DNA from 2 places in the Kitasatospora azatica KCTC 9699 genome. Region 2 is predicted to be linked to the other one. Evidence: riboswitches for the same ligand, from Rfam matches in the RefSeq annotation. Region 2 holds a riboswitch; the other holds the start of a gene.
What was found. Region 2 has a riboswitch for glycine ahead of gcvP (aminomethyl-transferring glycine dehydrogenase). Riboswitches for the same ligand answer to the same signal wherever they lie in the genome.
Positions count from the first base shown of each region.

Region 1 (14,160 bases), 590 kb from region 2:
GCGCCGGGGGCGCCCATCAGCACGTTCTCGCGCACCGAGGCGGAGAAGAGGATCGGGTCCTCGAAGGCCACCGCGACCCGGCGGCGCAGCTCGGGCAGCGGGAGGTGCTGGATGTCCTGGCCGTCCAGCGTGATGGAGCCGCCGGTGGCGTCGTACAGCCGGGGCAGCAGGGTGGTCAGCGTGGTCTTGCCGCTGCCGGTCGCGCCGACCAGGGCCATCGTCTCGCCGCGCCGGATGTGCAGGTCGATGCCGCGCAGCAGGTCGGGGCTGTCCGCGGGGGCGTCGGGGTAGCGGAACCGGACGTCGGTGAAGCGGATGCCGTCGCCGTTCGGGGCGGCCGGGGTGGTGCTGGGGGCCGGCTCCTCCGGGGTGTCCATCACGTCGAAGAAGCGGTCGGCGGCGGTGCTCGCCTCGTTGCTGTAGGCGAGCAGCCAGCCCATCGACTCGACCGGCCAGCGCAGGGCCAGCGCGGTGGACAGGAAGGCCACCAGGGTGCCGGCGCTCAGCTCGTCGTGCGCGACCAGGACGGCGCCCAGTGCCAGTGCGGAGCCCAGCGCCAGTTCGGGCAGGCCGACGATCAGCGCCCACAGGTCGGCGAGCATCCAGGTCTTGCGCAGTTCGGTGTCGCGCAGCCGGTCGGCCCGTTCGCGGAAGTGCCGGGCCATGGTGCGCTGGCGGCCGAAGGACTTGAGGATCCGGATGCCGAGCACCGACTCCTCCAGCACCGTGGCCAGGTCGCCGTTCTGGTCCTGGGCGGTGCGCGAGGCGGCCGAGTAGCCCTTCTCGAAGTGCGTGCAGAGCATGATCAGCGGGACCGTGGGCAGCAGCGCGATCAGGCCGAGCCGCCAGTCCAGCAGCAGCATCAGCACGCTGCCGGAGAGGAACATCAAGGAGTTGACGATCAGGAAGACCAGCGGGAAGGCCAGGAAGAGCCGCAGGGTGTACATGTCCGAGGTGGCCCGGGAGAGCAGCTGTCCGGACGGCCAGCGGTCATGGAAGGAGACCGGCAGCCGTTGCAGCTTGGCGTACAGGTCGTCGCGCATCGCGGCCTCGACCCGGGCCAGCGGACGGGCGATCAGCAGCCGGCGCAGCCCGAACAGGCCGGCCTCGGCCAGACCCAGCACCAGCAGCAGCGCCACCAGCGGCCAGAGCCGGTGCAGGTCGTGGTGGGCGATCGGCCCGTCCACGATCCGGCCCAGCACCAGCGGCACCAGCAGCACCGCCCCGGAGGCCAGCAGGGCAGCGGTCACCGACCCGGCCAGGAACCACCGGATCGGGTGGGCGTAGGTCCTGAGCCTGAGCAGCGAGCGCACCGTGGACCTGGTGGGTTCGGCGGTGGGCGGCGGAAGCGGGGGTGCAGCGTTCTCGGCCATCTCGGCGAGGGTAGGCGCCGGGTCGGACATTTCTCATCTGGTTTTTCGCACCTGACGAAGTAGCCGTAGCGAACGCGCCATGAGCGCTCCGTCGGTCCGCCCGGCGGTGTCGAGCAGCAGCTCGAAGGGGCCGCCGGGCGGCATGGTGAAGTCGACCGGCCGCTCGGAGGCGTTGAGCAGCAGCAGGAAGCTGTCGTCGGTCAGCGGGCGGCCGTGCTGGTCGCGCTCGGACATCGCGTCGCCGCTGAGCAGCATGCCGAGCACGGCGGTCGGCGCGTACCAGTCGGCCTCGGCCATCTCGGTGCCGCGCGCGGTGTACCAGGTCAGGTCGGGCAGCCCGCCGGGCACGGCCGCGCGGCCGGAGAAGAAGGCCCGCTGGCGCAGCACCGGGTGGGCCCGGCGCAGCCGGATCAGCCGGGCCGTCAGCTCGTGCAGCTCGCGCCACTCGGGCTGGTCCAGCAGCGACCAGTCCACCCAGCTGGTCTCGTTGTCCTGGCAGTAGGCGTTGTTGTTGCCGTCCTGGGTGCGGCCGAACTCGTCGCCGGCGGTGAGCATCGGCACGCCGGTGGAGAGCAGCAGGGTGGCCAGCAGGTTGCGCAGTTGACGGTGCCTCAGGTCTCGCACGGCCGGGTCGTCGGTGGGGCCCTCGGCGCCGCAGTTCCAGGCCCGGTTGTCGTTCGTGCCGTCCCGGTTCTCCTCGCCGTTGGCCAGGTTGTGCTTGGCGTTGTACGAGACCAGGTCGCGCAGGGTGAAGCCGTCGTGCGCGGTGACGTAGTTGACCGAGGCGTACGGGCGCCGGCCGCCGCGCTGGTAGAGGTCGGAGGAGCCGGAGAGCCGGTAGCCGAGCTCGCCGACGTCCGGGCGGGCGCCGCGCCAGAAGTCGCGCACCGTGTCGCGGTACTTGTCGTTCCACTCGGCCCACAGTGGCGGGAAGTGGCCCACCTGGTAGCCGCCGTGGCCGACGTCCCAGGGTTCGGCGATCAGCTTGACCCGGCTGAGGAAGGGGTCCTGGGAGATCGCCGCGAGCAGCGGGTGGTGCATGTCGACCCCGTCGCTGCCGCGGGCCAGCGCGGCGGCCAGGTCGAAGCGGAAGCCGTCCACGCCCATCTCGGCGGCCCAGTAGCGCAGCGAGTCGGTGATCAGTCGGACGGTCTGCGGCTGCCGGGTGTCCAGGGTGTTGCCGCAGCCGGTGAAGTCCTGGTAGCCGCGCGGGTTGCGGCCCAGCCGGTAGTAGCCGGCGTTGTCGATGCCGCGCAGCGAGAGGGTCGGGCCGAGCGGGCCGCCCTCGGCGGTGTGGTTGTAGACCACGTCGAGGATCACCTCGATCCCGGCGGCGTGCAGCGCCCGGACCATCCGCTTGAACTCGCCGACCTGCTGGCCGCGGGTGCCGGAGGCGCAGTAGCCGCCGTGCGGGGCGAACCAGCCGATCGAGTTGTAGCCCCAGTAGTTGGTCAGGCCGCGCCCGGCCAGGAAGTCCTCGCTGGCGAACTGGTGGACCGGCAGCAGCTCGACGGCGGTCACCCCGAGGCCGACCAGGTGCTCCACGGCGGCCGGGTGCGCCAGGCCGGCGTAGGTGCCGCGCAGCTCGGGCGGCACGCCGGGGTGGCGCATGGTGAAGCCGCGCACGTGCAGCTCGTAGAGGACGGTCTCGGCCCAGGGCGTCTTGGGCCTGCGGTCGTCGGACCAGTCGTCGTCGTCGTGCACCACCACGCCGCGGGCGGTGAACGGCGCCGAGTCGCGGTTGTCCCGGACGGTGTCGGCCACCTCGGCCTCGGGCCAGTCGCGCACCGCGCCGCAGCAGGCGGCGTCGCCGGTGAAGGCGCCGTCCACGGCCCGCGCGTACGGGTCGAGCAGCAGCTTGGCCGGATTCCACCGGGCGCCGGTCCACGGGTCCCAGCGGCCGTGCACCCGGTAGCCGTAGCGGGTGCCGGGGCCGACCCCCGGCAGGTAGCCGTGCCAGGTCTGGAAGGTCTGCTCGGCCAGCGGGTGCCGGGTCTCCTCGCCGTCCTCGTCGAAGAGGCAGAGCTCCACGGCCTCGGCGCCGGGCGCCCAGAGCGCGAAGTTGGTGCCGTGGCTGCCGTCGGCGCCGTGCCGGTAGCGGGCGCCGAGCGGCTGCCAGCTGCCGGGCCAAGGGCCGGTCGGCGGTTCGGGGGCACCCCCGGCCGGAGGCTGGGGGAGGGTCGCGGCCGCGGGGCCGGGCCGGCCGCGCTCCAGTTCCTGCCGTGCCGTCATACCCGCACCCTCCGAAGGAGCCTGGTCTGTTACGGGCTGATGTCCGTTGAGTGGAATCGTTCCCTCGTGTTCCAGGGGGAATCCGATTGTTGAAGGCTGGACCGGATCTGCAGGGCATTCACTGCTCGGCCACTCCCCTCCCGCCGAAGATTCACTCAGACGGCCCAGTTATCCTTGCGCTCGCGCGGGCCCTGTGCGGGGCCCGACCAGGGAACGAACGGGAGGGGAGCCGCCCAGTGGAGCCGGTTCAGGCGGCGAAGGCCGCGAGAGGCAGCAGGACGATCCGGATCGGGGCCCGTCGCGCCGCCGTCGCGCTCTTGACGGGCGGTGTGCTGGTGCTGGCCGCCGCCTGCGGGCCGGACGACAGCTCCAAGGCCGGCGGATCCAGCGACGCCTCGGCCGGCAGCGGGGGCTCCGCCGCCTCACCGGCCGCTCCGGCCTCGCCGAAGCTCTCGGCGGCCGTGGTCAGCGTCGACCCCAAGGACGGCTCGCAGGACGTGCCGCCCAGCGGCGCGGTCAAGGTCTCGGTGGCCAACGGCAAGCTGACCCAGGTCGCGGTGGCCGACAAGGACGGCAACCCGGTGCAGGGCACGCTGGCGGCGGACGGCTCCTCCTGGACGCCGTCCGGCACCCTGGCGGTCGGCATGCTCTACAAGGTGAACGCCCAGGCGGTGGACGCGACCGGGCTGCAGTCCGCGCTGGACAGCACCTTCACCACGCTGACCCCGGCGAAGACGGTCTCCTCCAACGACAACATCTCGACCGGCGCCAGCTATGGGGTCGGGATGATCGTCTCGGTGAACTTCAACAAGGACATCGTCAAGAAGGACGACGTCGTCAAGGGCATCACCTTCGAGGCCTCCGACGGCACCCAGGTGAAGGGCCACTGGTTCAGCAGCCGCCGGCTGGACTTCCGTCCGCAGCAGTACTGGAAGCCGCTCACCAAGGTGACCATCCACTACAAGCTGAAGAGCGTCGAGGTGGCGCCGGGCGTCTACGGCGGCTCGGACCGCGACGAGTCCTTCACCATCGGCCGCTCGCAGGTCTCCACCGCGGACGCCGCCACCCACGAGATGACGGTCACCCGCGACGGCAAGGCCGTGCAGACGATACCGATCACCGCCGGCAACGACGACAACCCGTCCTGGAACGGGACCATGGTGATCGAGGGCAAGGAGAAGGTGACCCGGATGAACTCCGCCACCGTCTCCAACATCGTCGGCTCCGAGTACGACGTGCCGGACGTGCCGCACGCGATGCGGCTGACCGACACCGGCACCTACGTGCACGGCAACTACTGGAGCAACGCCTTCGGCAGCTCCAACGCCAGCCACGGCTGCATCAGCATGCAGGACACCAACACCAAGGGCGGCGACGACAGTTCGACGGCCGGCAAGTTCTTCAACTCCTCGATGATCGGCGACGTGGTGATCATCAAGAACTCCAAGGGCAAGACGGTCAGCGGCAGCAACGGGCTGAGCGGCTGGACCGTGCCGTGGACCACCTGGTGACCAGTTCGTAGCAGTTCGGCGGCAACCTGCGGCCCGTGCCAAGGCGTTCTTGGTACGGGCCGAGTCTTTTCATCAGGGCTTTTCATCAGTTGGTGTAACAATCGGGTGAATCGTCCGTTCGGCGGGAACCGGCGGCCGGCTCGCCGCGTGTGTAGGCAGTACCGGACTGAGCAAGGGGAGTAGAGGAATGCGCTCGATACGCGTGGGGGCGGCTTTGGCGGTCGGGACCACCCTGCTGCTGGCGACGGCGTGCGGTGGCGGCGGCACGCCGAACGCGAGCGGATCGGCCACACCGGGCGCGACGGCCGGCAGCGGGGGCAGCGGCTCGGCCGCACCGCCCAGCTCGGCCGCACCGAAGACCTCGGCGGCCGTGGTGGACATCGAGCCCAAGGACGGCACCCAGGACGCCGCGCCGAACGCCCTCAAGGTGGGGGTGACCAGCGGCAAGCTGACCCAGGTCGCGGTCACCGACAAGAGCGGCGCGGCCGTGCCGGGCAGCATCGCCCCGGACGGGCTGAGCTGGGTCCCGGCGAACGGCCTCTCGGTGGCCAGCTCCTACCAGGTCAACGCCCAGGCCACCGACGCCAACGGGGTCTCCACCACCGCCACCAGCAGCTTCAGCACGCTGACCCCCAGCCAGACCTCGCGCAGCTCGGACAACGTGGTGACCGGCTCCACCTACGGGGTCGGCATGATCGTCTCGTTCGACTTCCACATGCAGATCCAGAACACCAAGGCCGTCGAGAAGGCGATCACCTTCGAGACCCCCGACAACACCCAGGTCAAGGGCCACTGGATGGGCAACGGGCGGCTCGACCTGCGCCCGGAGAACTTCTGGAAGTCCGGCACCACGGTCAAGGTGCACATCCGGCTGAAGAGCGTCGAGGTGGCGCCGGGCGTCTACGGCGGCTCGGACCGCGACGAGTCCTTCACCATCGGGGACTCCAGGATCAGCACGGTGGACGCGGCCGCGCACACCATGACCGTGCAGAAGAACGGCCAGACGGTCGAGACCATCCCGATCAGCTCCGGCTCCAGCGAGCACCCGACCTACAACGGGACCATGGTGATCGAGGCTCGGGAGGACACCGCCCACATGACCTCTGCCTCGGTGCCCGGCCTCAAGCCCGGCGAGTACGACCTGCAGGTGCCGCACTCGCTGCGGCTGACCGACACCGGCACCTACGTGCACGGCAACAACTGGTCCTCGCACGACACCTTCGGCTCGGAGAACGTCAGCCACGGCTGCGTCGGCCTGGAGGACGCACCCGGCGACGCCGGCGGCACCGACACCCCCGCGGCCAAGTTCTACGCCACCGCACAGGTGGGAGATGTCGTGAAGGTCGTCAACTCCAAGGGCGCGACCGTGGCGGCCGACAACGGCCTGAGCGGCTGGAACATGCCCTGGAGCACCTGGTAGGGCAACACCGGGCACACCGGTCATATGCCAATCGAATAGTGATCGTTTCGTCATTGTCCGTACATGGGCCGCTGCGAACCGCAATGATGGTGCGCATGGCGGGATGGGGCGAAGTTGATCAGTCATCACATCTCGGGCGCGGCCTGGCCGCTGACGGTCCCTCAGGGGAGGGGCGGTCGGCCCTGGCCGCCCTGGAACGACTCTCCCCGTGGGAGCTGGAGCGGGTCGTGCTGCCCCGGCTGCGGGACCCCGCGGGCACCGAGGAGGTCCGCCTGCCCTCGCGCGGCGAGTCGGGCCCACTGGCCCGCCGACTGGTGCTCTCGGTGCTCCGCACCTGGGGCCTGAACAACCTGCTCGAAGTCGGCGAGTTACTCACCGCCGAGCTGGTGGCCAACGCCGTGCGCCACACCGGCGGCCGCACCATCGGCCTCAAGCTGCTGCGCCGCCCCGGCTGGCTGCGGATCGAGGTGCGCGACTCCTCCCGCTCGCTGCCCTGCCTGATCGTGGCCGAGCCCGGCGCCGAGTACGGCAACGGCCTGGTCGTGGTCAACACCCTCGCCGACCGCTGGGGCGCCGACCTGCTGCCCCGCGGCAAGGGCGTCTGGTTCGAGCTGAAGGTCCGCGAACGAGTCGCCTGAACCCCTCGCCTGAACCCCTCGCCCCGAACGCCGAAGGGCCCCCGCACACGGCGGAGGCCCTTCGTACCGTTCATCCGATCCGGTGGTTCAGCACTCGATGACGTTGACGGCGAGGCCGCCGCGGCTGGTCTCCTTGTACTTGACCTTCATGTCGGCGCCGGTCTCCTTCATGGTCTTGATCGCCTTGTCGAGGGAGACGTGGTGGCGGCCGTCGCCGCGCAGGGCCATCCGGGCGGCGGTGACGGCCTTGACGGAGGCCATGCCGTTGCGTTCGATGCAGGGGATCTGGACCAGGCCGCCGACCGGGTCGCAGGTGAGGCCGAGGTTGTGCTCGATGCCGATCTCGGCGGCGTTCTCGACCTGTTCGGGGGACCCGCCGAGGACCTCGGCCAGGCCGCCGGCGGCCATCGAGCAGGCGGAGCCGACCTCGCCCTGGCAGCCGACCTCGGCGCCGGAGATGGAGGCGTTCTCCTTGAAGAGCATGCCGATCGCGCCGGCCGCGAGCAGGAAGCGGACGATGCCGTCCTCGTCGGCGCCGGGGATGAAGTTCTGGAAGTAGTGCAGGACGGCCGGGATGATGCCGGCCGCGCCGTTGGTCGGGGCGGTGACCACGCGCTGGCCGGAGGCGTTCTCCTCGTTGACGGCCATCGCGTACAGGGTCACCCACTCCATGGCGTTGGCCGGCCCTATGCCCTCGGCGCGCAGCGCGCGGGCACCGGAGGCGGCCCGGCGGCGGACCTTCAGGCCGCCCGGCAGGATGCCCTCGCGGGTCATGCCGGCGCTGACGCACTCCTTCATCACGGCCCAGATCTCCAGCAGGCCGGCCCGGATCTCCTCCTCGGTGCGCCAGGCCTTCTCGTTCTCCAGCATCAGGCCGGAGATCGACAGGCCGGTCTCCCGGGTGTGGCGCAGCAGTTCCTCGCCGGTGCGGAAGGGGTAGCGCAGCTGGGTGTCGTCGGGGACCACCCGGTCCGCGCCGATCGCGTCCTCGTCGACCACGAAGCCGCCGCCGACCGAGTAGTAGGTCTTCTCCAGCAGCGGGGTGCCGGCCGCGTCGTGGGCGACCAGGGTCATCCCGTTGGCGTGGTACGGCAGCGAGCGGCGGCGGTGCAGCACCAGCTGCAGGTCGGGGTCGAAGCCGATCCGGTGGGTGCCGAGCAGCGAGAGCTGCTTGCTCTCCTTGATCCGCTCGACGTCCAGGTCGGCCTTGGCGACGTCCACCGTGCGCGGCGAGTTGCCCTCCAGTCCGAGCAGCACCGCCTTGGGGGTGCCGTGGCCGTGCCCGGTCGCCCCGAGCGAGCCGAACAGCTCGGCCTTGACGGAAGCGACCTGGTCGAGCAGCCCCTCCGAGCGCAGTCGGCGGGCGAACATCCGGGCGGCCCGCATCGGGCCGACGGTGTGCGAACTGGAGGGGCCGATGCCGATGGAGAAGAGGTCGAAGACGCTGATGGCCACGGGGGACGTCCTTGTCTGGTCTCGTGGACCGAAAGGTAAGGAGAGACACGGCGCGGGGCACCGGCTCACGTTCCAGTGTGCGCGGTGCCCCGGTGGATCGGGCCTGGTCGACGGGGGTGACGTCGACCACGGGCCCGAGGTGGAGGCTAGAGCTCCGGGTAGAGCGGGTACTTCTCGGCGAGGGCGGTGACCCGGGCCTTGAGGGCGGTGGCCTTGGCCTCGTCGAAGGAGGGCAGCAGGGCCTCGGCGATGATGTCCGCGACCTCGCGGAAGTCCTCGGCCTGGAAGCCGCGGGTGGCCAGCGCCGGGGTGCCGATCCGCAGGCCGGAGGTGACCATCGGCGGGCGCGGGTCGTTCGGGACGGCGTTGCGGTTGACCGTGATGCCGACCTCGTGCAGCCGGTCCTCGGCCTGCTGGCCGTCCAGCTCGCTGTGCCGCAGGTCGACCAGGACCAGGTGCACGTCGGTGCCACCGGACAGCACCGAGACACCGGCGGCCTTGGCGTCCTCCTGCAGCAGGCGCGCGGCGAGGATCTTGGCGCCCTCGAGGGTGCGCTCCTGGCGCTCCTTGAACTCCGGGGAGGCCGCGACCTTGAAGGCCACCGCCTTGCCGGCGATCACGTGCTCCAGCGGGCCGCCCTGCTGGCCGGGGAAGACCGCGGAGTTGATCTTCTTGGCCCACTCGGCCTTGGAGAGGATCACGCCACCGCGCGGGCCGCCCAGGGTCTTGTGGGTGGTGGTGGTGACCACGTCCGCGTAGGGGACCGGGGACGGGTGCAGACCGGCCGCGACCAGACCGGCGAAGTGCGCCATGTCGACCATCAGCAGGGCACCGACCTCGTCGGCGATCCGGCGGAACTCGGCGAAGTCGAGCTGGCGCGGGTAGGCGGACCAGCCGGCGATGATCAGCTTGGGCTGGTGCTCCTTGGCGAGGCGCTCGACCTCCTCCATGTCCACCAGGTTGGTCTGCTCGTCCACGTGGTAGGCCACCACGTTGTAGAGCTTGCCGGAGAAGTTGATCTTCATGCCGTGGGTCAGGTGACCGCCGTGGGCCAGATTCAGGCCCAGGATGGTGTCGCCCGGCTGGATCAGCGCGAACATCGCGGCGGCGTTGGCCTGGGCACCGGAGTGCGGCTGCACGTTGGCGGCCTCGGCGCCGAACAGCGCCTTGATCCGGTCGATCGCGATCTGCTCGACCACGTCGACGTGCTCGCAACCGCCGTAGTAGCGGCGGCCGGGGTAGCCCTCGGCGTACTTGTTGGTCAGCACCGAGCCCTGGGCTTCCATGACCGCCACCGGGGCGAAGTTCTCGGAAGCGATCATCTCGAGGGTGGACTGCTGACGGTGCAGCTCGGCGTCGACCGCGGCGGCGATCTCCGGGTCGAGAGCGTGCAGGGACTGGTTGAGAACAGTCATGGTGGCGTCTTCCCGTGGGGCGGGGCGGGTGGACCAGTGGGGGCGGCCGCCGCGCTGCGACCGCCCCGTCGGATGAGTCAGCCGGCGGTGAAGGCGGTGTACTCGTCGGCGCTCAGCAGGTCCCCGGGGGTGTCGGTGACCTTGAGCTTGAACAGCCAGCCACCCTCGAAGGCGGCCGAGTTGACCAGGGCGGGCTCGTCGACGACGTCCTGGTTGACCTCGACGACCTCGCCGGTGGCCGGCGAGTACAGGTCGCTGACCGACTTGGTGGACTCGAGCTCGCCACAGGTCTCGCCGGCGGTGACGGTGTCACCGACGGACGGCAGGTCCACGTAGACGATGTCGCCGAGGGCGCCGGCGGCGTGCTCGGTGATGCCGACCGTGGAGACCCCGTCAGCGTCGGCGGCGGTCAGCCACTCGTGCTCCTTGCTGTACTGCAGGTTCTGGGGGTTGCTCATGGGTTCATTCTCCATTACATGGAAGCGGGTATGCCGAAGTGGTCCGCTGAACGGACAGGCAACAGAAGGTCAGATTCTCAGCGGGCGCGCTTGTAGAACGGGAGCGCCACGACCTCGACCGGCTCGTGCTTGCCACGCACGTCCACCGCGACGGCGGTGCCGGGGGCCGCGTGCGCGGCGTCCACGTAGGCGATGGCGATCGGCTTGCCGAGGGTGGGGGAGGGGGCACCCGAGGTGATCCGGCCGATCACGGCGCCGTCGGCGTCGACCACGGCGTACTCGGCGCGCGGCACCCGCTTGCCGTCGGAGACCAGGCCGACCAGCTTGCGCGGCGGGTTGGCCTCGGCCTGCGCGGCCGCCGCCTCCAGCGCCTTGCGGCCGACGAACTCGCCGCCGTTGGTGGTCTTGTCGAACCGGACCACCCGGCCCAGGCCCGCGTCGAACGGGGTCAGCGAGGTGTCCAGCTCGTGGCCGTACAGCGGCATGCCGGCCTCCAGGCGCAGCGTGTCGCGGCAGGACAGACCGGCCGGCACCAGGCCGTGCGGGGCGCCGACCTCGGTCAGCGCCTGCCACAGGTGCTCGGCGTCGGCGGGGGCGCAGAAGATCTCGAAGCCGTCCTCGCCGGTGTAGCCGGTGCGGGCCAGCCAGACCTGCTTGTCCGCGACGGTGGCGGGCAGCAGCGCGTAGTACTTCAGGCCGGGCAGGTCGGCGTCGGTGACCGAGGAGAGGATCGCGTTGGCCTCGGGGCCCTGGACGGCGATCAGCGCGTAGGCGTCGCGGTCGTCGCGGACCACGGCGTCGAAGCCGGCCGCGCGCTCGACCAGCGCGTCCAGCACCACCTGGGCGTTGGAGGCGTTGGCGACCACCATGTACTCGTCCTCGGCGGTCCGGTAGACGATCAGGTCGTCCAGGATCCCGCCGTCCTCGCGACAGATCATCGTGTAGCGGGCGCGCAGCACGCCGAGCGCGGAGATGAAGCCGACCAGCGCGTGGTCCAGCAGCTCGCCGGCCTGCGGGCCGGAGACGGTGATCTCGCCCATGTGCGAGAGGTCGAAGAGACCGGCCTTGGTGCGGACGGCGAGGTGCTCCTCGCGCTCGCTGCCGTAGCGCAGCGGCATGTCCCAGCCGGCGAAGTCGGTCATGGTCGCGCCCAGGGCACGGTGCAGCGCGTCGAGCGCGGTCAGGCGGGGGGACATGGAGGGACTCCCGGTCGTGGATGTGGACATGCGGGGGTGGAGTCTCCCCGTCTGTCGTCACAACCTGAGAGCTTCACCGCACCAAGAATGGCGTGGCTTGCACCGTGGGTGGGCGCACGGCACGGCCGTGTTCCACTTTCCAGATTCGCCTCGCCCACACGGTAGGGGTGCCTGAGAGATTCCGGGGAGGACTTGCTCCTTCGGCGCCGGTCCGTGCCGAGTGGCACCTCCGGACTCTCCCGCGCGGGTTCGAGCGGCCAGTATGAAATTTCGCGTGCGGGCACATCATGGCATGCCGGTCCGCCCGACGGGAGGGGGGTCGGGCTCGGTAGGCTCTGCTCGTGCAGATTCAGGGTGGCGGCTGGCCCGCGAACGAGTTGGAGCAGGTGCTCACCGCCGCGCTCGGCGATCCCGGCGCCACCCCACGGGTGATCGAGGTGCTGGCCCGCAGTCAGGTGTGGATCCCGCTGCCGGTCGGCGCCGACCCCAGCGGGCAGGGCCTGGACCTGCCGACCCTCGAGCTGGCCGGCGCCCCGTACGTGCCGGTCTTCTCCTCCGAGGAGCAGTTCCTGAAGCACGCCCCCGGCCTGTCCTGCGCGGTGGCCCCGGTCTGGGAGTTCGCCCGCGGCCTGCCGCTGGGGGTCGGGATCGCGGTCAACCCCGAGGCCCCGGTGGGCCTTCCGGTGCCGCCGGAGGGCGTCGGCGAGCTGCGCCGCGGCCCGCAGGGCGACCGCTGGGGCACCGAGCCCGGCGCGCCGCCGGCCGAGGGCGCCCGAGTCGCGCTGCGTGAGCCGGAGCCCGCCGAGGAGCCGGTCGCCTTCCTGGAGGCGGTGCGCGCCGAGCTGGCCGTGCTGCCCGGTGTGCTGACCGCCCGTCGGGCGCTGGCCTCGGTGGAGGGCGAGCCGACGGTGCTCTTCGTGGGCGTCCAACTGGATCCGGCGGCGCCCGCCGACCCGGTGGAGGCCAACGCCGCGCTGGGCCGGGCACTGGGTGTCGCACCGCTGCCCGGCGGCGTGCACATCGTGCTGCTGGACCTGGCGGCCGACCCGGTGGTGGACTGGATGCTGCACCAGGTCCGGCCGTTCTACGAGCGGGGCTGACCGGGCGATGGGCGAGATGGGCGAGTCGAGAGAGGGGCGGGTGCGGTGACAACGGGAGCGGCAGGCGGCGGGCCCGGACCGTGGGGACCTGCCCCGGGGACCCCTGATCACGAGTGGAAGCAGCCCGGAATCCTGGAACGCGCCTTGCAGCAGGTCGTCCCGGAGCGTTGGGACGCCTACGAGCACCTGCTGCGCACCCTCGCCGAGGGGCGGGTCTGGATGCTGCTGTGGCACGGTACGCCCGGCAGTCCGGACGCGCAGTACGGGAACATGGACATCGGCGGGCACGGCTACGCGCCGGCCGCCACCTCGCCGGAGCAACTGGCCGCCAGTGGCTGGACCAGGGCCCACGAGGTGATCTCCGGGCGGGAGATCGCCGCCACCCTCTACCGCACCCGCTGGGGCCTGTGGCTCAACCCGCACGCCCCGGGCGGCGGAGTCGGCGTGCCCTGGGCCGACCTGCGCCGGGTGGCGGCCGGTCTGGAGCGGCTGCCGGCCGGCCCGCTGCAGCTGAGTGATCCGCAACTGCCGGGCACCGAGCAGTTCTTCGGGTTGCTGCAGCACCAGGCGCCGTCGGTGCGTCCGGTGCGGGCGTTGCGCCGGGCCTGGGTGCGGCCGGTCGTGGGCGAAGCCTATCTGGCCATCGGCCTCGAGCTCTACGACACTTCGCCGCCGGCGGTGGAAGCGGTGCGCGCGCTGATGCAGCGGGCGATCTCGCAGGCCCCGCCCGGGCTGGCCGTCTCCACGGTGGCGATGAGTGACGAGTTCGACCCGGTGGCGCTGTGGATGCGCGCCAACTCCCGGCCGTTCTACCACCGCGAGGCCACCCCCACGCCGCACCCGACCGGCTACGGCTACCCCCAGCAGGGCTGGCCGCAGCAGCCTTGGCCCGGTCGCTGACCGGGAGACTGACACATCGTCGGTTTAGCGATCTCGGATATCGGTAGATCACAGTCGGGCATCTTTCATCAGTGGGGGCTGGCGCGGGGCTGTAGTGAACGTGAAGAGTTCTGCGCACCGCACCAGCCGAGCAGCCGGGGCGGCATGACACACAGGCTCTGACCAGGACCTGACCAGTCATGCCTGTCCGCGGGCCGCCTTGGGCCGACCATCGTCGGCGAGGGGACGCCACCTGCCCATGACCACACCCATCGACACCACCGCACCCGCTCCGGGCGACCCCGGAGCCGCCACTTCCGGCGTGCCGCAGAGCCGGATCGAAGGCCGCTCACTCGGCCGGATCGCCTGGACGCGCTTCAAGCGCGACAAGGCGGCCGTAGCCGGCGGCATCGTGGTGATCCTGCTGGTGCTGCTGGCCGTGCTGGCCAAGCCACTCGAGGCGGTCTTCGGGCTGGACCCGAA
Region 1 is NZ_JQMO01000003.1:1,563,666-1,577,825, forward strand. Features, by position in the region: gene BR98_RS17720 (ABC transporter ATP-binding protein) at 1-1,373, opposite strand, end outside; gene glgX (glycogen debranching protein GlgX) at 1,407-3,605, opposite strand; gene BR98_RS17730 (L,D-transpeptidase) at 3,842-5,116, shown strand; gene BR98_RS17735 (L,D-transpeptidase) at 5,304-6,536, shown strand; gene BR98_RS17740 (ATP-binding protein) at 6,632-7,174, shown strand; gene BR98_RS17745 (L-serine ammonia-lyase) at 7,262-8,629, opposite strand; gene glyA (serine hydroxymethyltransferase) at 8,776-10,044, opposite strand; gene gcvH (glycine cleavage system protein GcvH) at 10,122-10,502, opposite strand; gene gcvT (glycine cleavage system aminomethyltransferase GcvT) at 10,580-11,698, opposite strand; glycine riboswitch at 11,848-11,950, opposite strand; gene BR98_RS17765 (enhanced serine sensitivity protein SseB) at 12,040-12,798, shown strand; gene BR98_RS17770 (enhanced serine sensitivity protein SseB C-terminal domain-containing protein) at 12,943-13,698, shown strand; gene BR98_RS17775 (ABC transporter permease) at 13,937-14,160, shown strand, end outside.
Region 1: linked by a shared signal. The riboswitch ahead of gcvT (glycine cleavage system aminomethyltransferase GcvT) and the one ahead of gcvP (aminomethyl-transferring glycine dehydrogenase) in region 2 are both predicted to bind glycine.

Region 2 (14,160 bases):
GGCGCTCGGGACAACGGTGCTGAGCTGCCGCACCACCGGCCCGCTGGACATCCTGGTCGCCGAGGTCCGCAGCGAGCACGCGGTCCGCGGCCTGGCCCCGGACCTGGCCGCGGTCACCCGGCAGCGGGCCAGGGGCATCGTGGTCACCGCCCGGGCCGAGGATCCGAGCGAGGGCTACCAGGTCGTCTCGCGCTACTTCGCGCCCGCCGCCGGGGTGGCCGAGGACCCGGTGACCGGCAGCGCGCACACCGCGCTGGCCCCGTTCTGGGCCGAGCGCCTGGGCCGTACCGAGCTGACGGGGTACCAGGCCTCGGCGCGCGGCGGCCTGGTCCACTGCGAGCTGCGCGGCGACCGGGTCCTGCTCTCGGGCCGCGCCGTCACGGTGCTGACCGGCACCCTGCACAGCACGCCCTGAGCCGGCCTCCTCAGTTGAGCCATCCCACGTGCCCGTGCAGCAGCGCGTACCCCACGAAGGCCACCGTGTCGATCAGCGCGTGCGCCGCCACCAGCGGCATCACCCGCCCCCAGCGCCGGTACAGCAGGACGAAGACCGCCCCCATCACCATGTTGCCGACCAGCCCGCCGATCCCCTGGTAGAGGTGGTACGAGCCGCGCACCGCCGCGCTGGTCAGCAGCACCGCCACGGCCCCCCAGCCGCGCTGGTCGAGTCGGCGGATCAGGTAGCCGAGCACCACCACCTCCTCCAGCACCGCGTTCTGGCAGGCGGAGAGGATCAGGACCGGGATCCGCCACCAGACGTCGGGCAACCCGGAGGGCACCACGGTGAGGTTGAAGCCGGCCGCCCGCGAGCCGAAGTAGAGCGCCAGGCCGCTGCCGCCGATCACGGCGGCCACGGCCGCGCCGCGCCCGAGGTCGGCGAGCTTGCGTCGCAGGTCGAAGCCGAGCACCCGCAGTGAGGTGCCCTCGCGGATCAGCAGGTAGCCGACCAGCACCACGGGCATCAGGCCGCGGCAGATGTAGTAGAGCTGCCAGGCCAGGTCGATCCACGGGCGGCCGGGGGCCGCGGAAGTGTTGAGCGCGGCGGTCTGGTGGGAGAGCGCGACGTTCTGGGTGAGCGAGTCGGTGAAGCTGATCAGTGCGCCGATCCCGCTGGCGCCGAGCGAGAGGCCGAGCACGATGAGCAGCTCCGCGCCGAGCAGCCGGCGCCCGCGGTCACCGGGTGGCAGGGTGTTCGCGGGCTGTGCGGGAGGTGCCATCGTCATGGCGGATCATCTTGTCACACCGTGCTGAGCCTGCCCCTGAACGCAGCGCGCCCCACCGGCCGAAACGCAGCCCTCACCCCACCGGCCAGGTGTGCACCGGCTCCCCGGCCCGGGACAGCTCCATGTACCGGCGGGTCATGGTGGCCAGCGCGGTGGCCCGGTCCATCCCGTACCGCTCGCGCAGCTGGTGCACGGTGGCGGCCTGCCAGTTGGCGCCGTTGGTGCGGCGCAGGCAGCGCTGCTCGATGATGCCGAGGTAGCGGTCCCGGTCGGCGGGCTGCACGCCCCACTCGTCCAGCCCCTGGTGGGCCAGCGGCAGCAGCTCGCCGAGCACCAGGTCGACCACCGGCACCTCGGTCAGGGCGCCGCGGGCGCCGCGGCCCTGGCGCGGCCAGTGCACCGAGGCGTCGATGCCGTAGCGGGCGGCGGTGTGGAAGTTCTCGTCGGCCTTGGCGAACGGCAGCTTGTTCCAGATCGGCCTGGGCTGTTCGGCGAGCACCCGGACCAGTCCGTAGTAGAAGGCGGCGTTGGCCAGCGTGTCGACGACCGTCGGGCCGGCCGGCAGGCAACGGTTCTCCACCCGCAGGTGCGGGACGCCGTCGGCGACGTCGTAGACCGGGCGGTTCCAGCGGTAGACGGTGCCGTTGTGCAGTCGCATCTCGGCGAGCCGCGGTATGCCGCCGGAGGCGAGCACCTTGGCCGGGTCCTCGTCGTCGCAGATCGGCAGCAGGGCCGGGAAGTAGCGCAGGTTCTCGGCGAAGAGCTCCAGCGCGGAGTTCACCCAGCGCTCCCCGAACCAGGTGATGGGGCGCACGCCCTGGGCCTTGAGCTCGGCCGAACGGGTGTCACAGGCCTGTTGGAAGAGGACCGGGCGGGTCTCCCGCCACAGTTCGCGGCCGAACAGGAACGGCGAGTTGGCGCCCAGCGCCACCTGGACGGCGGCGATCGCCTGGGCGGCGTTCCAGACCGGGGCGAACCGGTCCGGGGTGACCTGCAGGTGCAGCTGCAGCGAGGTCGCGGCCGCCTCGGCCACCATGGTCACCGACTCCAGCTCCAGGCGCTCCACGCCCTCGATGTCCAGCGCGATGTCCTCGCCGCGGGCCGCCATGATCTGGTCGCTGAGCAGGCTGTAGCGGTTGTTGTGGGACATCGCGTCCAGCCCGGTGTGGGCCAGGTCCAGGGTCGGCAGCACACCCACCATGACGATCCGGGCGCCGGCCTCGGCGGCCCGCCGGTCGGCGTAGCGCAGCCCGATGTCCAGCTCCTCGCGCAGTTCCTCGAAGACGTGGCCGCTCAGCCGGTGTGGCGCGATGTTGACCTCGATGTTGAACTGGCCCAGTTCGGTCTGGAAGTCGGCGGAGGCGATCGCGGCGAGCACCTGCTCGTTGCGCAGCAGCGGCAGGCCCTGTTCGTCGGCGAGGTTGAGCTCGATCTCCAGGCCGAGCACCGCCCGCGGGCGGTCGAACCGCCCCTCCCGGAGCATCCGCTCCAGCGCCTCCTGGCAGGACTGCAGTTTGCGCCGGTACTGCTGCCGATCGGACAGATCGGCTCGGGTCGCGATGACCTTCTCCCCCATGGATACCCCCTCAGGCCGAGACACCGTGCCCTGCATCATGCCCACCCGGAAGATCGATACCCGACTCCGGGTAATGCCGTGCGGCACAAGGGATCTGACGATTTCTCACCTCCCTCCCGACTTGCCGTGCACGACAGAAGGTGATAAACAGGTCACCCTGCGCACTTGTTCGAGTAGACTCCGCGCTGCACTCATCGCTTGCCGCGGAGCCCCCTCGCGCGCCCAGCCCCGCGATCACGCCCAACCGGACCCGGCCCTTCGCGCCACGCCGGTATGCCGCCTTCGCACGCCGATCTCGCACGGAGAGGCGACCCGCCATGACCTTGCAGACACCTCAGCCCCCGCCCAGCGCCCTACGGGCCGTGCTGGCCGCCCTGACCTCGGAGGCCGCCCTGCGGCAGTCCGGCGCGGCGGCGCTACGCAGTACCACCGGCCCGCTGCTGCCGTCCCATCCGCTGGCAGTCCATCAGCTGCCGCCGGGTACCGCGACGGCGCGCGCGCTGGCCGCAGCGCCCCGGACGGGCTGGCGGTTCCTGGTCAAGCACGGCGGCGCGGTGCTGGCGGCCGCCGAGGTGGTGAAGTCCACCGAGGGCCACACCTTCGCGCACTTCGCCGCCGGCCCCTACCTGGACTCCACCGTGCAGGCGCTGGCCGAGGCCTGGCAGCTGGTCCAGCCGAGCCGCACCCTCTTCCAGGCCCGGCTGCTGTCGATGCCGGACCACTACGCCACCGCGCTGTGGCTGCACGCCACCGAGGCCGACCCCGAGGGCGACCTGCTGCTGCCGCTGGCGCCCGCCCCACTGGGCATCACCGCGCACCACGCCTATCCGGCCGACCAGCTGCTCGCCCTGCTCACCCGGCCGTCGGCCAGAGTGACGGCGTTCGCCTGAGAGAAGGCCTCCGCCCGAGCGGTGGCCTTCAGCCTCCAGTCTTCACCGGAGAACGACCGCCTCACCCCGATGGACTACCCCGCAGCCACCCGGCCAGGTCAGGGCCGGGTGGCCCTTTCGGTGCCCCAAAACCGCCGCCAACCATCTGAATGGGTGATCTCTGGGCCACAGTTGTGGCACATGTCACCGAAACCGCTGCGCGAGGGCCCACCGACGCCGACACTGGGACCCAGCGTGGAAGGACCACCTTCCTACCCACAGACGCGCGGGTTCACACCTGAGTGCCACTGCGGGGGGCGTGGATCGTTGAGTGAAGCGAGGTACAACGATGTGCCAGCACCGACCTGAGTGCCCGTCGGCCGAGTCCGCCGACCGTGAGGCGGCCGAGCCGGTCGCCCGCCACCCCGAGCAGGGCTGGAGCCTGCTCTGCAACGGGGTCCTGCTCTTCGAGGACACCGGCGAGCTGCTGCCGGACGGCCGGGTGATCGCGCCCCGCCGCTCCCTGGTGATCGCCGCCTGACCGCCGCCCTACCGGCGCGAACACGACGAGGTCCCCTGCGGCAGTGCCGCAGGGGACTTCGTCAATCCCGTCAGACCCCGTACTCGTCCAGCGGCGGGCAGGAGCAGACCAGGTGGCGGTCGCCGTAGGCGCCGTCGATCCGGCGCACCGGCGGCCAGTACTTGTCCGCCGGGTTGACGCCCGCGGGGAAGACCGCGTCGTGGCGCGAGTAGCCGTGCGCCCAGTCGCCGGCCAGCGTGGCGGCGGTGTGCGGGGCGTTGCGCAGCGGGTTGTCGTCCGCGGCCCACTCGCCCGAGCCGACCTTGTCGATCTCCGCACGGATCTCGATCATCGCGTCGCAGAAGCGGTCGATCTCGTGCAGGTCCTCGGACTCGGTGGGCTCGATCATCAGCGTGCCGGCCACCGGGAAGGACATGGTCGGGGCGTGGAAGCCGTAGTCGATCAGGCGCTTGGCGATGTCGTCCACGGTCACCCCCGTCTCCTTGGTGAGCGGGCGCAGGTCGATGATGCACTCGTGCGCGACCAGGCCACCGGGGCCGGTGTACAGCACCGGGAAGTGCGGGGCGAGGCGCTTGGCGATGTAGTTGGCGTTCAGCACCGCGACCTGGGTGGCGCGCTTGAGGCCCTCGCCGCCCATCAGCCGCACGTACGCCCAGGAGATCGGCAGGATCGCGGCCGAGCCCCACGGGGCGGCCGAGATCGGGCCGACGCCGGTGGCCGGGCCCGCCTCGCTCTGCAGCGGGTGGTTGGGCAGGTACGGCGCCAGGTGCGCGCGCACCGCGACCGGACCGACGCCCGGGCCGCCACCGCCGTGCGGGATGCAGAAGGTCTTGTGCAGGTTGAGGTGCGAGACGTCGGCGCCGAACTTGCCCGGCTTGGCCAGGCCGACCAGCGCGTTCAGGTTGGCGCCGTCCACGTACACCTGGCCGCCGGCCTCGTGCACCAGGCCGCAGATCTCGGTGATCTGGGTCTCGAACACGCCGTGGGTGGACGGGTAGGTGACCATCAGCACGGCGAGCTGCTCGCGGTGCTGCTCGATCTTCGCCTTGAGGTCCTCGACGTCCACGTCGCCGTCGGTCAGCGTCTTGACCACGACCACCCGCATGCCGGCCATCACCGCGGAGGCGGCGTTGGTGCCGTGCGCCGAGGCGGGGATCAGGCAGACGTCGCGCTGGACGTCGCCGTTGGCGTGGTGGTAGGCGCGCACCGCCAGCAGGCCGGCGAACTCGCCCTGCGAGCCGGCGTTCGGCTGGATCGAGACGGCGTCGTAGCCGGTGACCTCGACCAGCTGCTGCTCCAGCTGGCGGATCAGCGTCAGGTAGCCCTGGGCCTGCTCGATCGGGGCGAAGGGGTGCAGCTGGCCGAACTCCGGCCAGGTGACCGCCTCCATCTCGGTGGTGGCGTTGAGCTTCATGGTGCAGGAGCCGAGCGGGATCATGCCGCGGTCCAGCGCGTAGTCCCGGTCCGAGAGGCGGCGCAGGTAGCGCAGCATCGCGGTCTCCGAGCGGTGGCTGTGGAAGACCGGGTGGGTCAGGTACTCGTCCTCGCGCAGCAGCTCGGCGGGCAGCGTGTCGGCGGCCTCGGCCACCTCCGCGCCGGCCACCCCGAAGGCGGTCCAGACGGCGGCCAGGTGCTCGCGGGTGGTGGTCTCGTCGCAGGAGATCGAGACGGTGTCCGCGTCGACCTGGTACAGGTTGACGCCCTCGCCTCGGGCGGCGACCACGACCTCGGCGGCCCGGCCCGGGACCTTGGCGGTGACGGTGTCGAAGAAGGCCTGGTGGGCCAGCTCGACGCCGCCGGCCCGCAGGCCCTCGGCCAGCGCGGCGGCGTAGCGGTGGGTGCGGTGGGCGATGTCGGCCAGGCCGTCGGGGCCGTGGTAGACGGCGTACATCGAGGCCATCACGGCGAGCAGCACCTGGGCGGTGCAGATGTTGCTGGTGGCCTTCTCGCGGCGGATGTGCTGCTCGCGGGTCTGCAGCGCCAGCCGGTAGGCGCGGTGGCCGTCGGCGTCCACCGAGACGCCGACCAGGCGGCCGGGCAGCGAGCGGGCGTACTCGGCGCGCACCGAGAGGTAGCCGGCGTGCGGGCCGCCGAAGCCCATCGGCACGCCGAAGCGCTGCGAGGTGCCGCAGGCGATGTCGGCGCCGAGCGAGCCGGGCGACTTGAGCAGGGTGAGCGCCAGCAGGTCGGCGGCGACCGCGACGATCGCGCCCAGGCCGTGCGCCTGCTCGATCACGGCGGTCAGGTCGCGCACCGCGCCGGAGGCGCCCGGGTACTGCAGCAGCACGCCGAAGACGCCCTGCTCGACCACCTCGGCCGGGATGCCGGCGGAGAGGTCGGCGACGACCACCTCGACGCCGGTCGGCAGTGCGCGGGTCTTGATCACCGCGATGGTCTGCGGCAGCGTGTCGGCGTCGACCAGGAAGACACCGCCCTTGACCTTGGTGACCCGGCGGGCCAGGGCCATCGCCTCGGCGGCCGCGGTGCCCTCGTCCAGCAGCGAGGAGCCGGAGGTCGGCAGGCCGGTCAGGTCGGAGACCAGGGTCTGGAAGTTGAGCAGCGCCTCCAGCCGGCCCTGCGAGATCTCCGGCTGGTACGGGGTGTAGGCGGTGTACCAGGCCGGGTTCTCCATGACGTTGCGCAGGATCACCGGCGGGGTGAAGGTGCCGTAGTAGCCCAGCCCGATCATCGGGGTGAGCACCTGGTTGCGGCCGGCCAGCTCGCGCAGCTCGGCCAGGACCTGGGCCTCGCTGCGGCCGGCCGGCAGGTCCAGGCCGGTGATGCTGCGGATCGCCTCGGGGACGGCGGCGGTGGAGAGCTCCGCCAGTGAGCCGTAGCCCACCTGGGCGAGCATCTTCGCCTGGGCGGCGGCGTCGGGGCCGATGTGGCGCGACTCGAACGGGCTGGCCGCTTCGAGTTCGGCGAGGGTCGCGGAGCTGCGGGGACGACCGGCGGTCGGCTGGGCAGTCATGGTGGTCGAGGCCTCCTGGTCACGGACCGGCGGGGGCGCGCACGCCGTGAGCCTCGCCGCCGTGGGGAGCGGACGGACCTGCAGCGGACGAGCCGTCAGGCCTCCCCCTCTGTCATCGGGACCTGAGAGCTTCGCCCGCACGGGGCTGATGCCCCGCCGGCTTGCACCGTCGGTGAGGGTGGGGTCCACCGGCTCCCTCGCCGGAGGTCCTGCCCTGCTTTCCAGAGTGACCTATCCCACACGGTACGGATGCCTGAGAGATTCCGGGGAGGAGTTGCTCCTTCGGCGCCTCACGCCCTTGGAATCCAAGAGGTGGGGACTCTCCCGAGCGGGTTCGGCGGTCGCGCCAAGGGTACCAGCGCGGGCCCCCGCAGTGACCGGGCAGGTGATCGATCGCACTCCCCCGGACGGCCCATGACCAGCCCGTACGGCGGCGTTCGGCTGGCCGTTGTCCGCTTGGTGCCTTTTGGTGTGAATCGAAAGTAGTAGCACCAGGAGGAAAGCGTGCAGACCGACATCGACCCCCGAGACCTGATCGGGCACAAGGCCGTCGACCGGAACGGCGACAAGATCGGCACGGTGGACGAGGTCTACCTCGACGACGCGACGGGCGAGCCCGAATGGGCGGCCGTGCGCACCGGGATCTTCGGCCGGGACGCCTTCGTCCCACTGACCACGAGCGAGTTCTCCGGCGAGGAACTGCGCGTGCCCTACGACAAGTCGCTGATCAAGGAGTCGCCGGACTTCGGGGTCGGTCAGCACCTCTCGCCCGCCCAGGAGCTGCAGTTGTACCGGTACTACGGTCTGGACTCGCCCGGCGCCGACCGACCGACCGCCGCGAACAACACGCCCGCCACCTCGAACACCGCGCGGGACATGGACTTCGGCGTCGCCGCCGGCGCCGCGACCACCACCGCGAACCGGCCGACGGCCGCGACCACCACCCACGCGGCCACCCCCACCCAGACCACCACCACGCCGATGGCGACCACCATCGGCCTGGACAAGCCGGTCGAGCGGGAACCCCAGCCGGTGCCCACCCCGACGCCGACCCCCGACCCGGTGCACGCGGCCGCGGCCAAGCCGGCCGCCGCCGAGGGCACCGCCACCATGCCGCCGCCCGACCCGATCGAGCTGACCCTGCGCGAGGAGCGGCTGGAGATCACCAACGAGTGGCATGTGCTGGGCACCGCCCGGATGCACAAGTACGTGGTGACCGAGCCGGTGGAGCGCCGGGTCGAGGTGGTGCGCGAGCGGGTCCGGGTGGAGCGGGTCGCGGTCGGCGAGGCGGAGCGGTCCTCGCTCTCGGCGCAGGAGATCGCCGAGGCGGTGGAGGAGGTGACGCTGCACGAGGAACGGCCGACCGTGCGCAAGTTCACCGCGCCGCTGGAGCGGGTGCGACTGGTGGTGGAGCGGTACACCGAGGAGAAGGTGATCAAGGACGAGCTGCGTCGTGAGCAGGTGGAGATCCACGACAGCACCACGCCCGCGGATGACCCCGGCAGCACCCACGCCCAGCCCCAGCCCCATACCCAGGCCCAGGCCCAGGCCCAGGCCCATGCCCATGCCCATGCCCAGGCTCCGACTCAGTCCCAGGCTCAGTCGCAGACTCAGGCCGCCAAGACCACGGGCTGAGCAGCGCCGTTCCGGCCCGGACCCCGCAGGCGCGGGTTCCGGGCCGACGTCCTGCCCAAAGCTTCAGCGATAGATATTTGACAAACTGAAGCACTTCTCGGCATGGTTACTTCAGCACATTGACTATCGCTGGCTTGAAGCAGCCTGACAGGCCGCCAGAGCCCGTCCCTGAAGGAGCCATCCGTGAGTGAGGCAGCCAAGCCCGCCGCCACGGCCGTGAACCCGAGCAGTGCCCGGGTGCTGCCCGCCCTCGTGCTGGCGATGCTGGCCTACAGCGTGATCCAGACCGCCGTGGTGCCGATCCTGCCGTCGCTGGCCAAGGAGCTGCACGTCTCGGGCTCCAACATCACCTGGCTGATGACGGCCAACCTGCTCTCGGCCGCCGTGCTCACCCCGCTGCTCGGCCGCTTCGGCGACCTGCGCGGCCGCAAGCCGATGCTGCTGATCTCGCTGTCCGGCCTGGTGCTGGGCTCCGGGCTGGCCGTGGCCACCCACTCCTTCGGCCTGCTGGTGCTGGCCCGAGTGCTGCAGGGCGCCGGCGGTGGCGTGCTGCCGCTGGCGATCAGCATCGTCCGCGACGAGCTGCCCCGGCACAAGGTGACCGGCGGCGTCGCCGCGATCAGCGCCTCGATGGGCGTCGGCAGCGGTCTCGGCCTGGTCGCCACCGGTCTGCTGCTGGAGCACTGGGACTACAAGTCGATCTTCTGGATGGGCCTGATCTTCGGCCTGATCGCCGTCGCCCTGGTCATCTGGCGGGTCCCGCAGGACCCGGTGGTCGACAAGGCCGGCGGCGCCGACCCGCTGGGCGCGCTCACCCTGGCCGGCTGGCTCTCCGCCCTGCTGATCGCGGTCAGCCGCGGAAACGAGTGGGGCTGGACCTCCAACAAGACGCTGGGCCTGTTCGCCGTCGCCGCCGTGGTCGCCCTGGTCTGGGGGATCATCGAGGTCAAGGTCAAGCACCCGCTGGTGGACATGAAGATGATGGCCCGTCCGGCCGTCGCCTTCACCAACATCTCCGGCCTGCTGATCGGCTTCGGGATGTACGGCTCCTTCCTGGTGATCAGCAACTTCGCCCAGACCCCGGCCAAGCTCGCGCACTACGGCTTCACCGCCACCGTGCTGCACGCCGGTGTGATGCTGCTGCCCTCCGCGCTCGGCTCGATGGCCGCCGCCCCGGTCGGCGCCCTGCTGATCGCCCGCCGCGGCCCGCGCCTGCCGCTGGTCCTCGGTGGCCTGCTCGGCTTCGTCTCGATGGCCTACCTGGCCGTGCGGCACAGCGCCGAGGGTGACATCTACTTCGCTTCGGCGATCTTCGGCCTCGGCGTGGGCCTGGCCTACGCGGCCATGCCGGCCTACATCAACGGCGCCGTCCCGGCCGAGCAGAGCGGCATCGCCAACGGCATGAACGCGGTGCTGCGCACCGTCGGTGGCGCGATCGGCACCGCCGTGATGGGCGCGATCCTCACCGGCGACACCATCAAGCACCTGCCGATCCCGATCCAGCTGCCGACCCTGCAGGCCTACCAGCACGCCTACTGGGTGGCCGCCGTGATGTGCGTGATCGCCGCCGTCGTCCCGTTCGCGATCCGCACCGTCCGGCCCGCCCCGGTTCCGGTCGAGGCCGCCGCTCAGCCGAGCGACGCCGCTGCCGAGCCCGCCAGGACCAGCGCCTGACGCTGGGCTCCTCCCGGCCGAAGGCTGGGGGAGCCGTCCGCTGAGTGCCGCCCAGGGATCGGCGGCACCCGGGGACCCCCGTCGCCCCCGTTCGGAAAGCCCGGACGGGGGCGACGGCTATTCCGGGCGCTGCCTCAGCGGCAGCGGGTCCGACGGCGTCAGCGCCGCATCGTCGACCGGGAAGGTCCGTACCCGCCCCGGCGGCGAGTACGGCGTCTCGAAGCGGACCGTGACCCGGCCCACCCCGCTGCCCTGCACCCAACCCGGGCCGTACTCCTCGTGCGTCACGTCCTGACCCGGGAGCCAGATCCGCCACCGCACCGGCTGGGCGGCCGAAGCGGTCGGCAGCGGTTCGGCGGCGGGTTCCGGCTCGGGCCCCGAGGAATCCGCATCGGCCTGCGCAGCGATCTCCGCCTCCGCCGCCTCCGCTTCCGCCGCCTCTGCTTCGGCCGCATGCGCGAAGAGGTCCTCCTGGGTGTACTCGGCCAGTTGGGAGACCCCGACCCCGAGCAGCCGGATGCCCCCGGTGAGGTTGACCTGAGCGGCCAGCCGGCGCGCGGTGGCGGCGATCACCCGCTCGTCGTCGGTCGGCCCGCGCAGCGTCTCGGACCGGGTCAGGGTGCTGAAGTCGAACCGCCGCACCTTGATCACCACCGTCCGCCCCGACCGCCCGGCGGCCCTGAGACGGCGCACGCAGCGGGCGGTCAGCTCGTCCAGCTCGTGCAGGATCCGATCGCGATCGGCCAGGTCCACCTCGTAGGTGTCCTCCACCGAGACCGACTTGGCGTCCCGGTCCGGTACCACCTCGCGCTCGTCCAGGCCGCGGGCCATCAGCGACACGCCGGCGCCGTGGGCCTTGCCGAGCAGGCGCATCAACTCGTCCTCGGACTGCTCGGCGACCTCCGCCACGGTGAGCAGCCCGGCCCGGCGCAACGCCTGCTCGGTGGCCGGACCGACCCCGGGCAGCGCCCGCACCGACATCGGGCCGAGCACCGCGCGCTCCTGACCCGGCGTCACCAGCACCAGGCCGTTGGGCTTGGCCTGCTCGGAGGCGATCTTGGCCATCAGCTTCGAGCCGGCCGCGCCGATCGAGGCGGTCAGCGCGGTGCGCTCCTCGATGTCGGCGCGCAGGTCCTGGGCGATCGCCTGGACCAGCTCGGCCCCCTCGGCGGGGGTCGCGGCGGCCAGCGCCGGACCGTACGGGCCGGCCTCGAGGTCCACATAGGCCTCGTCCACGCTCAGTTGCTCGACCAGCGGGGAGAGTTCCCGGATCATCGCCATCACCTGCTCGCTGACCTCGCGGTAGGCGACGAACCGCGGCCACAGGTAGGCGGCATTCGGACAGAGCCGGCGGGCCACCGCGGTGGCCATCGCCGACCGCACCCCGAAGACCCGCGCCTCGTAGGAGCAGGTGGAGACCACCCCGCGCAGGCCGAGCCCGCCGACGATCACCGGCTTGCCGCGCAGGCTCGGCTTGGCCGCCTGCTCCACCGAGGCGAAGAAGGCGTCCATGTCGAGGTGCAGGATGCTCGGCAGGGTGCGCACACTGCCGATCATCGCGCACCCGTCTGACAGTCCCTGCCAGGGTCTGTCCGGTCGATCTTGTCGGATCAGCGCGCGGCTCCCCCAGCCTTCGGCCGGGAGGGGCCCCCATTCCGCGCCCGGGTGGGCGTGCGCCCGAGTCGACCTCGTACTGGGCCGTACTTGGGCGATTCGGGCGTGCGTCCAGCCGGGATGCCCGGCGTCGCGCGCCCGGCAAGATCGGCCGGACAGACCCTAGCTAGGGCGTGCGTGCGGCGTCCGCCAGCGCCTGTGCCACGCCCGGCTCGGTGGGGCCGAGCAGCGCCGGGTCGGGATGCAGCAGCGCGCTGAGCGCGGCCTTGCCGGCTCCTGGCAGCTCGCGCACCCCGCCGTAGTACCAGGTGGCGTCGTGCGGCTCGGCCACCCCGACGGCGTACGAGTCGATCCCGGCCGCCCGGCACAGGCCGAGGGCCCGGCGGACGTGGAAGTCCTGGCTGACCAACACCGCATGGTCGACTCCGAAGATCCGTCGGGCCCGGGCGCAGGAGTCCCAGGTGTCGAAGCCCGCGTAGTCGCGCACCACCCGCACCGGCGGCACCCCGTGCCCGACCAGGTAGTCGTACATCGCGCCGGGCTCGTTGTAGCTGGTGCGGCCGTTGTCACCGGTGACCAGGATCGCCTGCACCTTGTGCGCCCGGTAGAGCTCCAGCGCGGCGTCCAGCCGGTGCGCCAGGTAGGCCGAGGGCTCGGTGCCGACCACTCCGGCGCCGAAGACCACCGCGACCGGCTCGGCCGGGACGTCCGCCACCGTGCGGATCCGGGAGCTGTCGGCGCAGAACAGCCAGGTGCTCGGGACCAGGGCCAGCGAGCAGAGCAGCAGTAGGCCCTGGAAGGCCCGCCGCTGACGGCGCCGCCCGCGCAGCACGCTGGTCACCCGCATGATCACTACCCCCTCCGTGGACCACCGTGGCCCATCACGAGGGCGGACGATACGCGCGGCTGCGGCGGTTCCGCCGACCGGGGGTCGGACCGCCGACCGGGACGGTCCGCTGACCGGGGGTCAGACCGCGCGGTTGCGCCGCTGGGCCAGCTCGTCGGCCGGATCGTGCCCGACCAGCGTCTCGCCGGTGTCGGTGCGCTCGGCGTGCAGCCGGCCGAGGGTGCCCTCGAGCTCCTGCCAGACCGCGCCGACCGCGATCCCGAAGACGCCCTGACCGCCCTTCAGCAGGTCGACCACCTGCTGCGGGGAGGTGCACTCGTAGACCGTCGCCCCGTCACTCATCAGGGTCAGTCCGGCCAGTTCGGAGAGCTCGCTGGACTGCAGATGGGTGACGGCCACTCGGATGTTCTGCAGCGAGACGCCGGCGTCCAGCAGTCGCTTGACGATCTTGAGGATCAGGATGTCCCGGAAGCTGTAGAGGCGGTGCGCTCCGGCCGGGTAGGCGGTCCGCACGCTCGGCTCCAGCAGGCCGGTGCGGGCCCAGTAGTCCAGCTGCCGGTAGGTGATGCCGGCCGCCGCACAGGCCGTCGGCCCGCGGTAGCCCAGCAGGTCCGAGGACGGACCGATCCGCTCGATGGCCGGCTGACCGGCCTGAACTGCGGGAAAGCGCCCCACCCGGGGCAGTTCGGCGACCGTCTCGATCGCCGGCGCCTCCCAGGCGCGTCCGATCCGAGGCCGGTTGCCGGGCGGCAGGTGGAGGGTGCACGGGCCTCCCACGGCCGCCTCGTCGCCGCTGCTGCTCATGCCAACCTCCGTCCAGTCGTGTTCCGGCATCGCCACCGCCATCCGCACCGTGGAATCCCGGTGACCACCCCTGACGGTAGGCAGTCGTCCAAGACGCGTCAACGATCGCCACGCCGGGTCGGCGAAACAACGTCACTCCGAAGAGTGGTTTCGCGTGCCCCTAGTGTGGGTAGGACCGAACATTTTGGCAAAACAGCTGATCGACTGCGGACGATTTCAGCCAGGCGTGACGCGCTTACTGCGCGCTGCCGCCGAAGTCCTCCGGCGAGACCTGGTCGAGGAACTCGCGGAACTTCTCCACCTCGTCCTCCTGCTCGTCCGGGATCGCGATGCCCGCCTCGGCGAGCACCTCCTCGGCCCCGTAGATCGGCGTGCCGGTGCGCAGCGCCAGCGCTATCGCGTCCGA
Region 2 is NZ_JQMO01000003.1:973,175-987,334, forward strand. Features, by position in the region: gene BR98_RS15465 (PhzF family phenazine biosynthesis protein) at 1-415, shown strand, start outside; gene BR98_RS15470 (CPBP family intramembrane glutamic endopeptidase) at 426-1,217, opposite strand; gene BR98_RS15475 (glutamate-cysteine ligase family protein) at 1,297-2,799, opposite strand; gene BR98_RS15480 (hypothetical protein) at 3,117-3,689, shown strand; gene BR98_RS15485 (DUF5999 family protein) at 4,018-4,209, shown strand; gene gcvP (aminomethyl-transferring glycine dehydrogenase) at 4,280-7,180, opposite strand; glycine riboswitch at 7,283-7,410, opposite strand; glycine riboswitch at 7,412-7,517, opposite strand; gene BR98_RS37070 (PRC and DUF2382 domain-containing protein) at 7,685-8,815, shown strand; gene BR98_RS15500 (MFS transporter) at 8,999-10,489, shown strand; gene BR98_RS15505 (DNA polymerase IV) at 10,607-12,034, opposite strand; gene BR98_RS15510 (SanA/YdcF family protein) at 12,270-12,950, opposite strand; gene BR98_RS15515 (MerR family transcriptional regulator) at 13,071-13,754, opposite strand; gene BR98_RS15520 (bifunctional nuclease family protein) at 13,990-14,160, opposite strand, start outside.